Linked DNA regions of Thermococcus kodakarensis KOD1. The protein of the gene in region 1 binds, or shares a complex with, the protein of each later gene. Links are inferred from orthologs where the notes say so. Each region holds a gene or a part of one and is shown on either strand. Other genes may lie near its edges.

Evidence for each region.
Region 2: the proteins of eif2g (region 1) and TK_RS05405 are in contact, whole or in part, in a crystal structure (PDB 3CW2), measured with the Saccharolobus solfataricus proteins. The link is inferred for Thermococcus kodakarensis KOD1 from one-to-one orthologs. Residues at the interface, in WP_009988771.1 of Saccharolobus solfataricus: Asp222, Lys225, Pro226, Gly227, Thr228, Gln229, Phe230, Asn231, Leu233, Lys234, Gly235, Leu259, Phe273, Thr274, Lys275, Tyr300, Leu301, Asp302, Pro303, Ser304, Leu305, Lys307; in WP_009989173.1 of Saccharolobus solfataricus: Val185, Arg186, Thr187, Asn188, Glu189, Pro190, Leu191, Gly192, Val193, Glu194, Ile196, Lys197, Ile200, Ser201, Leu204, Ile217, Lys218, Ile219, Tyr220, Thr221, Ile222, Gly223, Ala224, Pro225, Tyr227.
Region 3: the proteins of eif2g (region 1) and TK_RS08090 are in contact, whole or in part, in a crystal structure (PDB 2QMU), measured with the Saccharolobus solfataricus proteins. The link is inferred for Thermococcus kodakarensis KOD1 from one-to-one orthologs. Residues at the interface, in WP_009988771.1 of Saccharolobus solfataricus: Trp33, Pro65, Glu66, Gln148, Val151, Asp152, Val154, Ser155, Lys156, Ala159, Leu160, Tyr163, Arg164, Lys167, Ile180, Ile181, Pro182, Val183, Ser184, Leu186, His187, Ile189, Asn190, Asp192, Ser193; in WP_231918336.1 of Saccharolobus solfataricus: Met1, Leu2, Arg4, Leu5, Tyr6, Lys8, Leu9, Pro10, Ile106, Lys108, Lys109, Glu110, Lys111.

The regions. Positions count from the first base shown.
Region 1 is NC_006624.1:1,755,843-1,758,828, forward strand. Bases 134-2,967 are described here. They hold eif2g (translation initiation factor IF-2 subunit gamma), read right to left. Parts: upstream 2,250-2,967; coding sequence 1,017-2,249; downstream 134-1,016. Other genes in these bases: TK_RS09735 (HD domain-containing protein), read right to left, coding at 134-432; TK_RS09740 (PIN domain-containing protein), read right to left, coding at 552-974; TK_RS09750 (hypothetical protein), read right to left, coding at 2,393-2,785; TK_RS09755 (hypothetical protein), read right to left, coding at 2,922-2,967. Also shown: more of TK_RS09735, read right to left, coding at 1-133; more of TK_RS09755, read right to left, coding at 2,968-2,986. UniProt on the Methanocaldococcus jannaschii protein: eIF-2 functions in the early steps of protein synthesis by forming a ternary complex with GTP and initiator tRNA.
Region 2 is NC_006624.1:965,016-968,115, reverse strand. What follows is about bases 83-3,030. They hold TK_RS05405 (translation initiation factor IF-2 subunit alpha), read right to left. Parts: upstream 1,997-3,030; coding sequence 1,169-1,996; downstream 83-1,168. Other genes in these bases: TK_RS05390 (hypothetical protein), read left to right, coding at 2,741-3,030; TK_RS05395 (50S ribosomal protein L44e), read right to left, coding at 2,275-2,559; TK_RS05400 (30S ribosomal protein S27e), read right to left, coding at 2,073-2,270; TK_RS05410 (RNA-protein complex protein Nop10), read right to left, coding at 990-1,169; TK_RS05415 (proteasome assembly chaperone family protein), read right to left, coding at 184-987. Outside these bases: TK_RS05420 (energy-coupling factor ABC transporter permease), read right to left, coding at 1-28; more of TK_RS05390, read left to right, coding at 3,031-3,100. UniProt on the Methanocaldococcus jannaschii protein: eIF-2 functions in the early steps of protein synthesis by forming a ternary complex with GTP and initiator tRNA.
Region 3 is NC_006624.1:1,426,921-1,429,976, reverse strand. Bases 147-3,050 are described here. They hold TK_RS08090 (translation initiation factor IF-2 subunit beta), read right to left. Parts: upstream 1,861-3,050; coding sequence 1,432-1,860; downstream 147-1,431. Other genes in these bases: TK_RS08085 (MCM2/3/5 family DNA replication licensing factor), read right to left, coding at 1,906-3,050; TK_RS08095 (carboxyl transferase domain-containing protein), read right to left, coding at 147-1,324. Outside these bases: more of TK_RS08095, read right to left, coding at 1-146; more of TK_RS08085, read right to left, coding at 3,051-3,056. UniProt on the Methanocaldococcus jannaschii protein: eIF-2 functions in the early steps of protein synthesis by forming a ternary complex with GTP and initiator tRNA.

The DNA.
Region 1 (2,986 bases):
GTTGAGGGTTAAGGCCTTGAGGAGCAGAGGATCTCTCTCTTCAAACTCTCTTACGAGCTTATCTATTATCGGCTCCGCGAGGAAAACGCTGAACTGGTAGTGGGGCGTTCTGTGTATCATGTTGCCGATGTCGTGGAAAAGTGCGCCGAAGGCAACGATGAACTTGCTCCAGCGGAAGGGCTTTCCAAGCTTTTCAGCCGTCGTCTGGATGCTGAACTTCCTGATTATCCTGAGGAGCTCGAGGGCCCTCCTCGTCGTCAGTAGGACGTGAATGGGCCCGTGGTCGTTGAAGTTGTAGACGTTGAGGACGATGTAGTTCGTCGTGTCGAAGTAGTAGTGGTACTCCCTGAAGGCTCTCTCATACATCTCAAAGAGTTCATCATCGTCCATAAGCTCGCGGATTTCATTCAGAAGTCCCTCTTCCGTGTACATTTTCTCACCTCCCATTCCCGAAACTGGAGAAAGTTTAGTTTTAAGGGTTTTGAACGGTGAAGTGGATAAAACGAGCTGTTAAGTGGGCCAGAATAGGCACTGGAATTCAAAAACTCAGCTCATTCAAGCATCCCCTCAAGCTCCAGAATCTTCTTCGAGCGGAGGTAAACGACTGGAACGCCCTTCTCGCGGAGTCTCTTCTTAAGCCCCTTGTCGTTTGTGCAGACGATTACGCGCTCGTTCCTCACCGCGAAGTCGAATATCTGGTCGTCTATAGGTCTCTCCCCAAAGCGGCCGATCTCAACAGTTTCAAACCTCTCCGCCAGCTTCTTCGCCATCCTGACGGCCATTAAGTCTCTCCCACGAGACTTCCTTTCTATGACGTTCAGCTCATCCAAGACGACGTTTGGAACCACTACCCTGAACTTAACATCGAGAATCCTGTGGAGCTCGCTGATTATGTCCACACCAAACTGGCCGGGAACGAGGAGAAAGTTCGTGTCTGGAACGACCAGCCACTCCCGCCTTCGGCTTTCGCTCATAAGAACCACCAGGACTTCAAAATTGAAATTGGGAAAGAAAAGTCACTCCCTTATGAAGCCGTAGCCGATGAGCCTCCACCTGCTCCCGACCTGCCTGCTGATGGCAACCCTGTCGCCGACCTCGGCGCAGACAGGTATCTGGAGCTTGAGCTCAACGGTGTCCTTTCCGAGGCCAGTTACGAGGCCCATCGTTCTCGCCGTGCCGACGTTGAGCAGGAGGACTTCCCTCCTCTTTATCGGCTCGACCCTGAGTTCCTCCTCGGTTCCGACGACGCGCTCAAGCAGGTGGACTTCGAGTGTAAGCTCGTCCCAGACGGGCGGTAGCTGACCTGGCTTTCCGACGACGTTTCCGGCCATCAGGTCGCCCTTGGTGAGGAACGGGTCGAGCTTGGTTCCAACGCCGACGAGACCGCCAGGATAGGCCTCTTCCACGAACCTACCGCCGGCCTGGAGCGATGTAATCTCCGTCGTTATCGGCTCGTACTTTATCCTTCCGTGCTCCTCATAGGGGACACCGGGCCTTATCTCTATCTCGTCGCCGACCCTCAGCTTGCCCTGGACTATAGAACCGCCTATGACACCGCCAACGAGCTTCTCCGGCGGTGTTCCGGGCTTGTTCACGTCGAAGCTCCTAAGAACGAGCATCTTGGGCGGCTTGTTCGGGTCGCGCTTGGGAGTCGGTATGAACTCCTCTATCGCCGCAAGGAGCACATCAACGTTAGCACCGTGTAGAGCTGAAATCGGGATTATCGGGGCGTTTTCAGCGACGGTGCCCTTGACGAACTCCTTGATCTCCTGGTAGCGTTCCATGACCTTCTCCCTGTCAACCAGTTCAATCTTGTTGAGGGCTATGACTATGTTCCTGTTGCCGACTATCTGAAGGGCCATCAGGTGCTCCCTCGTCTGGGGCATCACTCCTTCGTTGGCCGCTATGACGAGAACCGCGCCGTCCATGAGGGACGCTCCTGCTAACATGGTCGTCATCAGCGCCTCGTGGCCTGGAGCGTCGATGAACGAGACTCTCCTCTCGAACTCAGTCTCGTGGCCGCAGTAGGGACAGACCGGGGAGGTTGAGTACTTGCCGCAGTGCGGGCACTTCCTTATCTCTGCATCGGCAAAGCCTATCTTGATTGTAATACCCCTTCTCAGCTCCTCGCTGTGCGTATCCGTCCAGATTCCAGTTAGGGCCTTTGTGAGTGTCGTCTTACCGTGATCAACGTGACCGACCATACCGATGTTAACCTCGGCCTGCCTAAACTCCTTCTTCTTCGCCATCTCTCTCACCTCTAATGAGTAGAAAAGGCGGGCGCTTATTAAGGTTTCTTCATGGACATTCCTCGTGATTTTGACAGATGGCTTGGATTTTATTTTCGGCTATGTTCTGGAGGCATCCTTATTTCCTGCAGGGTCGTGAATGTTCACTCTTCCTCTTGGACAATTCGCAGGAATTTCCTGGCGCCGAGTTTTATCCCCACTTTGAACACTAGGAGCGTCCAGAGCAGTGAGATTATCAGGGTTGAATACGGGTAAAACCCGAAAATCCACACGAGGACGTTGGATGCAGGGATGATTGCGAAGAATATAGCTCCCATTTTGGCTTCTAATGAGCAGTTTTTGGACCTTTTGTACTCCATACACGCCAGCCAAGTAATGGCGGAAAAGCTGAGCCAGAATACCCCTCCCGTCATCAGGAGCGCCTCTGGATAAAAACCATTACTTCCAAAGTATCCGCCAAGGAGTGCTAAAACCAGCTCGCTAACCCAAAAGCGTAAAAAGGTGATAAAGGAAACCTCAGTCCCGTAGAGCTTCATTTTCGATACCTCCAGAGGTCGGACAGCCTGGAGAGTGCCTTCACGCTGTAAAATTCTCCTGGATCTATGTTGTTCTCATTGAGATTGCTTGCATTGTATTCACGTTTTTTCAAGAGTAACGGCAAAAGATTAAAGGTCAGCTGGGAGAGTTCCCGTCCCTCTTCCAGAGGGAGAGCTCAAAGAGACTCCCCAGAAGGCCCA
Region 2 (3,100 bases), 790 kb from region 1 along the record:
TGCTTAACAGTCCGTCAGGAATGTGCAACTGGGACACCTCCTATTCTAATCGTGCTATCATTATCAAAAAAAGTAGCATCAAATAAAAGCGTTTTTAAAACCGCGTATTACCAACCTAAGGTTTGAAACTGGTGTAAACACCAAGGAAAAAGCAAGAATTTGGGAAAACAGAAGAGGCGGAGTTCAGAGGTAGCCCCTGTCCTCCTCTTCCTGCGTTGACTGGGGCATTCCCTGCTCCAGCATCGCCCTCTGCATCTCCTGAACTTTCTGGAGTATCTCCTCCGTCTCCTTGGCGCGCTCTTCGAGGGCGGTCATGTCAACCTCGATGCCGAGTATCTTGGTTACTGCGCTCAGGACTGCCTTGGCGGCCTTGGGGTCAACTATGTAGCCGAGGCTCTCACCGAGGAGGCTTACCCCGTACATTGAGCGAAGCTTGCCCATGCCGAGGAGAAGGCCCGCCGCTCCTACGATCGCTCCACCCTCGTCCTCCCTCCAGATGACCTCGACCGAACAGCCCTCAAGCTTCTTCTTGTAGTACTCGACGAGCTCTTCATGAGTTACCGCCGCCAGAACCCTCGGTTCGCCCTGGAGCTCAGGCACCTGGTAGCCGCCCATGGTTATTATTTCCCTGACGCCGAGCTCCTGAACGAGGTCGAGCATCTTTCCAACGACCTCATAGTGCCCGGGGCTGTCTGTTGGTGGAACCTGCTGGTCGCCGGTTATTATGATGAGGTCTCTGCCGTCCTCGTCGGGGTTAACCCAGTAGTAGAACTCGTTCTTCATCAGCTCGACTATCGAGCCCTTCTTGATGAGAACCTGGTGCATGAAGTGGGGTGAGTATAGCTCGGCGAACTTGACTGCTTCAAGCTCCTGGATGAGGTGGTCAGCCGCGAGCTTTCCAACGAGGCCTATCCCGGGAAGGCCCTCTATGAAGACTGGATCTCTAAGCTGGGGCCTCTCAAGCAGGTAAATCATCGTTTCCTTCATCTTCAAGACCTCCTACCAATACCGAGGAGTTCACGCTTGAGCCTCCGCCTGTACTCGCCGTACGGGTCTTCCGGCGAGAAGCGTGGGGGATGAGCTACCTTGGTCTCGCTTCCACAGACCGGGCAGACTTCCTTCAGCGTGTACCTCCCGCAGTTGGGACACTTCCTTATCCTGAAGTGCATCAGGAACCCCTCTTCTTAACTTTCTTAATCCTCTTCTCCTTCCTTATCAGCGTCGCCTCTCCGCCCGCTTCCTTGATGACGCGGAGGATCTCCTCGGCTATGTCTTCCAGAACCTCCTCGGCCTTGTAGTAGTCTGGAGCGGTGATGTCGATCCTGTACCTCGGAGCGCCCTGGTAGGAGAACTTGACCTCGATGTCCTTCTCCTGGTTGGCCCTGTCGCGGGCCTTTATGAGCGCCTCCTTGATTATCTCGATGCCGTTGGGCTTCGGAACGGTTATCTCAAACTCCGCATCTATCGTGACCGTCGGAATCTCGACGTAGGCCTCGATTATCGGCTTTAGAGCCTCAATCCACTCGTCGCTGATGAGTCCCTTGAGGACGTCCATACCGTTCTGGGCCGCGTCCTCAAAGGCAGCATAAACCTCGCCGTACTCTTCCTCAAGCGGGACCCAGACCTCTCTCCAGGCCGTTTCAAAGTCCTTTCCGAGCTTTTCGGCAGCCATTTTGAGCAGGTTCTCTGCCTTCTGAGCCCTCTTGTACTCCTGAAGCTTCGCCTTCCTCTGCTGCTGGTTAACCCTCTTTAGGCTCAGGTCGATGTGTCCTTTCTCGGGGTCAACGCGGATGACCTTGGCGACTATCTTCTGTCCCTCTTTGAGGTAGTCCCTTATGTTCTTGACCCATGTGGGAGCGACCTCGCTTATGTGCATGAAGCCCTCCTTTCCAGGGTACTCGTCAAGCGTGAGAAAGGCTCCGTAAGGGTGAATGTTCTTAACGGTTGCAACCACAAACTCTCCTTCCTCTGGGTACTCTTTAGCCTTCCTTGGCATCTCAATCACCTCAAAGTTTTCTCTCCGAGAAGATTAACGAGAAGAGGTTTTAAAAGTTTGGTGAAAAGGAAAGGAATCACTCAAGAACTTCGAGAACCTTGGCCTTGATGATGCCCTTTCCGCCGGTCGGCTCGACGAGGGTGGCACCGCAGACCAGGCACCTGACGGGAGTGGCCGGGTGGCTGAAGACTATCTGCTCGTTGCCGCAGTCAATGCACTTAACGCGGAGGAACCTGCTCCTCGGCATCGGAATGAGGTTCTTCGGGAGGGCCATCGCATCACACCTCCACCAGCTCGAACTTCTTCACACGGAAGCCCTGTCCCCTGGTGTGGGCCTTTCCGCAGACGGTGCAGCGGAACCTGAGGTCGAGCTTTTTGACCGGCTTCTCCCTTCCAGCCGGGTTCGGCCTCGGGAAACCTGTGTAACCCTTGAGCTTTCTCCTGAACCTCCTCTGGCCCGCGCTCAGCTCGCTCCTCGGCCTCTTCTTGACCTTCTCGACCTTGTGAATGGTGTGTCTCTTACAAAACGGGCAGTACGTCCTTATCTGCTTCGGGTACTTCATTCCTCTCACCTCCGAGAGAGGCCCGGTGGGTTCCTACTTGCCTTCGGATACCCCCGAGCCATGAGGCATGATCGCCTGCAGGCATCGGTATGGGAAAGGCTTTAAAAAAGTTTTTCCGCGGGGAAAAGTTTAAATACAAAATGTTATTAAAGTCTTCTGGAGAGCCGAAGGAGGTGAGACCATGAAGCTCGCCGAGGCAGTCACAAACGTGAAGGAAGTCGAAAAGAAGGCCGAAAAGGAATACAAGGCCCTTCTCAAAACCCTGAAGAGCCCGGAGTACTCTGATCTCAGAGTCCTCCTTCTGAGGATGACCGTTGACACCATTCTCCACAGGAGGCTTGCAGAGGCACTTGAGAAGGCTTACAAAGAGGCCATTGAGCTGATCGAAGAGTTCGGGTACGTTGACGTGCCCGAGACGCCCGAAACTGCCCCGGGGAACCAGGTGTCCAGCGGTCTCGTCCTGATACCGGGAATTCCGGCCGTCCAGGTCGCCCCCTACGGGCTCCTTGGAAGCAGAATCCCGCCTGAGGACGCCCTCGAA
Region 3 (3,056 bases), 330 kb from region 1 along the record:
CCTCGGGACCCATGACTGCTATCTCCGCAGTTGGCCATGCGAAGACGAAGTCGGCACCGAGGTGCTTGCTTCCCATAGCGAGGTAAGCCCCACCGTAGGCCTTCCTCAGGATGACAGTGACCATTGGAACAGTTGCCTCGGCGTAGGCGTAGAGGACTTTAGCTCCGTGCCTGATGATTCCGCGGTACTCCTGGTCTGTTCCAGGCAGGTAGCCCGGAACGTCAACGAGGGTAACTATCGGGATGTTGAAGGCGTCGCAGGTTCTAACGAAGCGAGCTATCTTGTCCGAGCTGTCTATGTCGAGAACACCGGCGAAATAGATCGGGTTGTTGGCGACTATCCCAACAGTCTGCCCGTTCATCCTTCCAAAGCCGACAACAGCGTTCGGGGCGAAGTACGGGAGTATTTCAAGGAAGTCCGGGTTTCCGTTCTCGTCGCGGTCAACTATCTCGTAGATAACCTGCCTGACGTCGTAGCCCTTGTTCGGGTCATCTGGAACGATGTTGTACAGGTTCTCGGTCTTCCTGAAGGGCAGGTCGTTCGTCTTAACGCGCGGCGGCTTCTCCATGTTGTTTGACGGCAGGTAGCTCAGGAGCCTCCTTATGAGGGCGAGAACTTCCTCGTCGCTCTTCCCTATGAGGTGGGCCTGACCGCTCTTCTGGGCGTGTATCATAGCACCACCGAGCTGGACGGGGGTCACCTCAACGCCCGTAACGGCCTTGACGACCTGCGGCCCAGTGATGAACATGAAGCTGGAATCGCTGTCCACCATCAGGATGAAGTCTCCAATAGCCGGACTGTAAACCGCTCCGCCAGCACAGGGACCCATAATTGCCGTTATCTGTGGGACTACACCGCTGAGAAGGGTGTTCATCTTGAATATCTCGCCGTAGCCCTTGAGCGAGTCAACGCCCTCCTGAATCCTCGCTCCGCCGGAGTCGTTGAGGCCTATGACCGGAGCTCCGGCTTCGAGGGCCAGCTCCATAATGCGCTTTATCTTCGCCGCGTGCATCTCGCCGAGGGAACCGCCCATAACCGTGAAGTCCTGGGCGTAGACGAAGACTAGCCTTCCGTCGATGGTTCCGTAGCCGGTTATGACGCCGTCGGCGGGCAGTTCCTTCTTGTCGAGGCCGAACTCAGTTCCTCGGTGCTTTACGAACATTCCTATCTCGACGAAGCTTCCCGGGTCAAGGAGCTTTTCAATCCTCTCCCTGGCCGTTAGTTTGCCCTTTGCGTGCTGTTTTTCGATGGCCTTCTCGCCACCCATCTCCAGAATCTTCTTTTTCCTCTCATACAGCTCGTTGAGCTTCTCCTCCATGCTCATGAGAACTCCCCCTGTTTTTGCTGACCTTTGTTATTTGTAAAGTTTAAAAGCGTTTTTCACAACTCTCTTTTCACCGAGAGTGATACAAAAAGTGGAGAAAAGGCACTTCAGAGGTGCTGGATCGGTGTTTCAGCACCACAGGCTTCGCACTTGAGGAAGTGGAAGCGGCCCTTCTTGATAATCTTCGTATCTGGGCTTCCACAGACGGGACAGATAACGAACTCCTTGAGGTACTTCTTCATCTTGTTTGCTATGAGGTACGGCGTAAAGCGTCCCTGGAGAATTGCCCTCCTGCCCTCGAGGGTTCCAGCGGTAGCGACCTCCCTCAGGATGAACTTGAGGAGATGGTTCGGGTCGCGGTTCATGGCCTCGGCTATGTCCACGAAGTTCTCTATGATCGTCCTGTTTCCGGCTATCGTGACCTGTGCCGGCGGCACCTCGAAACGTGAGTGGTGGTGCTTGACGTTCTCCGGGAGTTCTTCATAAGCCTTATCGAGGAGCTTCTCAAAGTCGTAAAAGTCTACCTTCTCGCTCATTTTCTCACCTCCTACTTACCTCTTCACTTCGCTTTATAACCTTTGTCAGATGACGCGGTAGAATCCAGCTCTCGGTTCATAGACCCTGCCGTCGCTCTTCAGCTCGTTGAGGAGCTTCTCGATGTCCGCCTTGGTTCCTATCCCTGCCTGCTTGGCGGCCTCTATAACTTTCTCCTCCGGCGCTCCGAACTCTCCCTCGCTCTCAAGGGATTTTATGATGTCAACAAGCTTCTCGATCTTGTTTATCTTCTTTGAACTCTTGCCGACTTCGAGGATTGAGACGTCAAGGTTGCCCTCTTCGTCAACGGCTATCGTCTTCATCATTGCCTCGATTATCTCTATCGCCGCCCTCGCGTCCTCTCTCGTCACCGTTTCGCTCAATCTCATCCTCGCGTGGGCCTCGCTGAGCCTGATGAGGGCCTCAAGCTGTCTAGCGGTAATCGGTATTGGCTGGACGCCGTCTTCATCTCCTCTCCGCAGGCCCTTTCTCATTTTGACGTAGTAGCGTTTTATTTCCTCCATTGCCTCTCTGCTCAGAACAGGGTGAACGTTCTTTCTGGCGTATGCTATGTACTTCTTGAGCAGATCGTAGGGTATCTTAGGCGTCACCGCCTCAGCTTCGCCCCTTCTGACCTTGAGGATGTGCTCGGCTATGCTGGCGTCTACTTTCTCGTCGGGCTCGTCGAGGAGCAGGAATATCAGGTCGAAACGGCTGAGAAGGGTCGGCGGGAGGTCGAGCTGCTCCGGGAGGCTCTTGTGTCTGTTGAACCTTCCGAACTTTGGATTGGCCGCCGCTATGACGGTCGTTCTTGAGTTCAGAGTTGCGGTAATTCCGGCCTTGGAGATGCTGATTGTGTTGTGGAGGACTAATCCATGGGAAACGAATAGATGATGCGGCTCAACCGTAACATCGTAGACCCACTCCCAGCGGTCGTTTTTGATCTCCTCGACGCACTTCACCTTCAGGAAGTTCACGTTGGCGTTCCACCACTTGAAGAACTCTTCCAGCTCCCTCTTAGCGAGGGAGATTCTCTCCGCAACCGCACTCTGTATTATGCCCTCTGCCCAGGAATTTCTGGCTTCTGCGAGCTTTTTGAGTTTTCCGTACGTTATCCCGTACTTATAGTAAAGCTGGGTCTTTGGCAGGAGTTCAAGGGCTTTCGCGGGGTCTTCTCTGGAGAGCCTCTCAAGCTCAT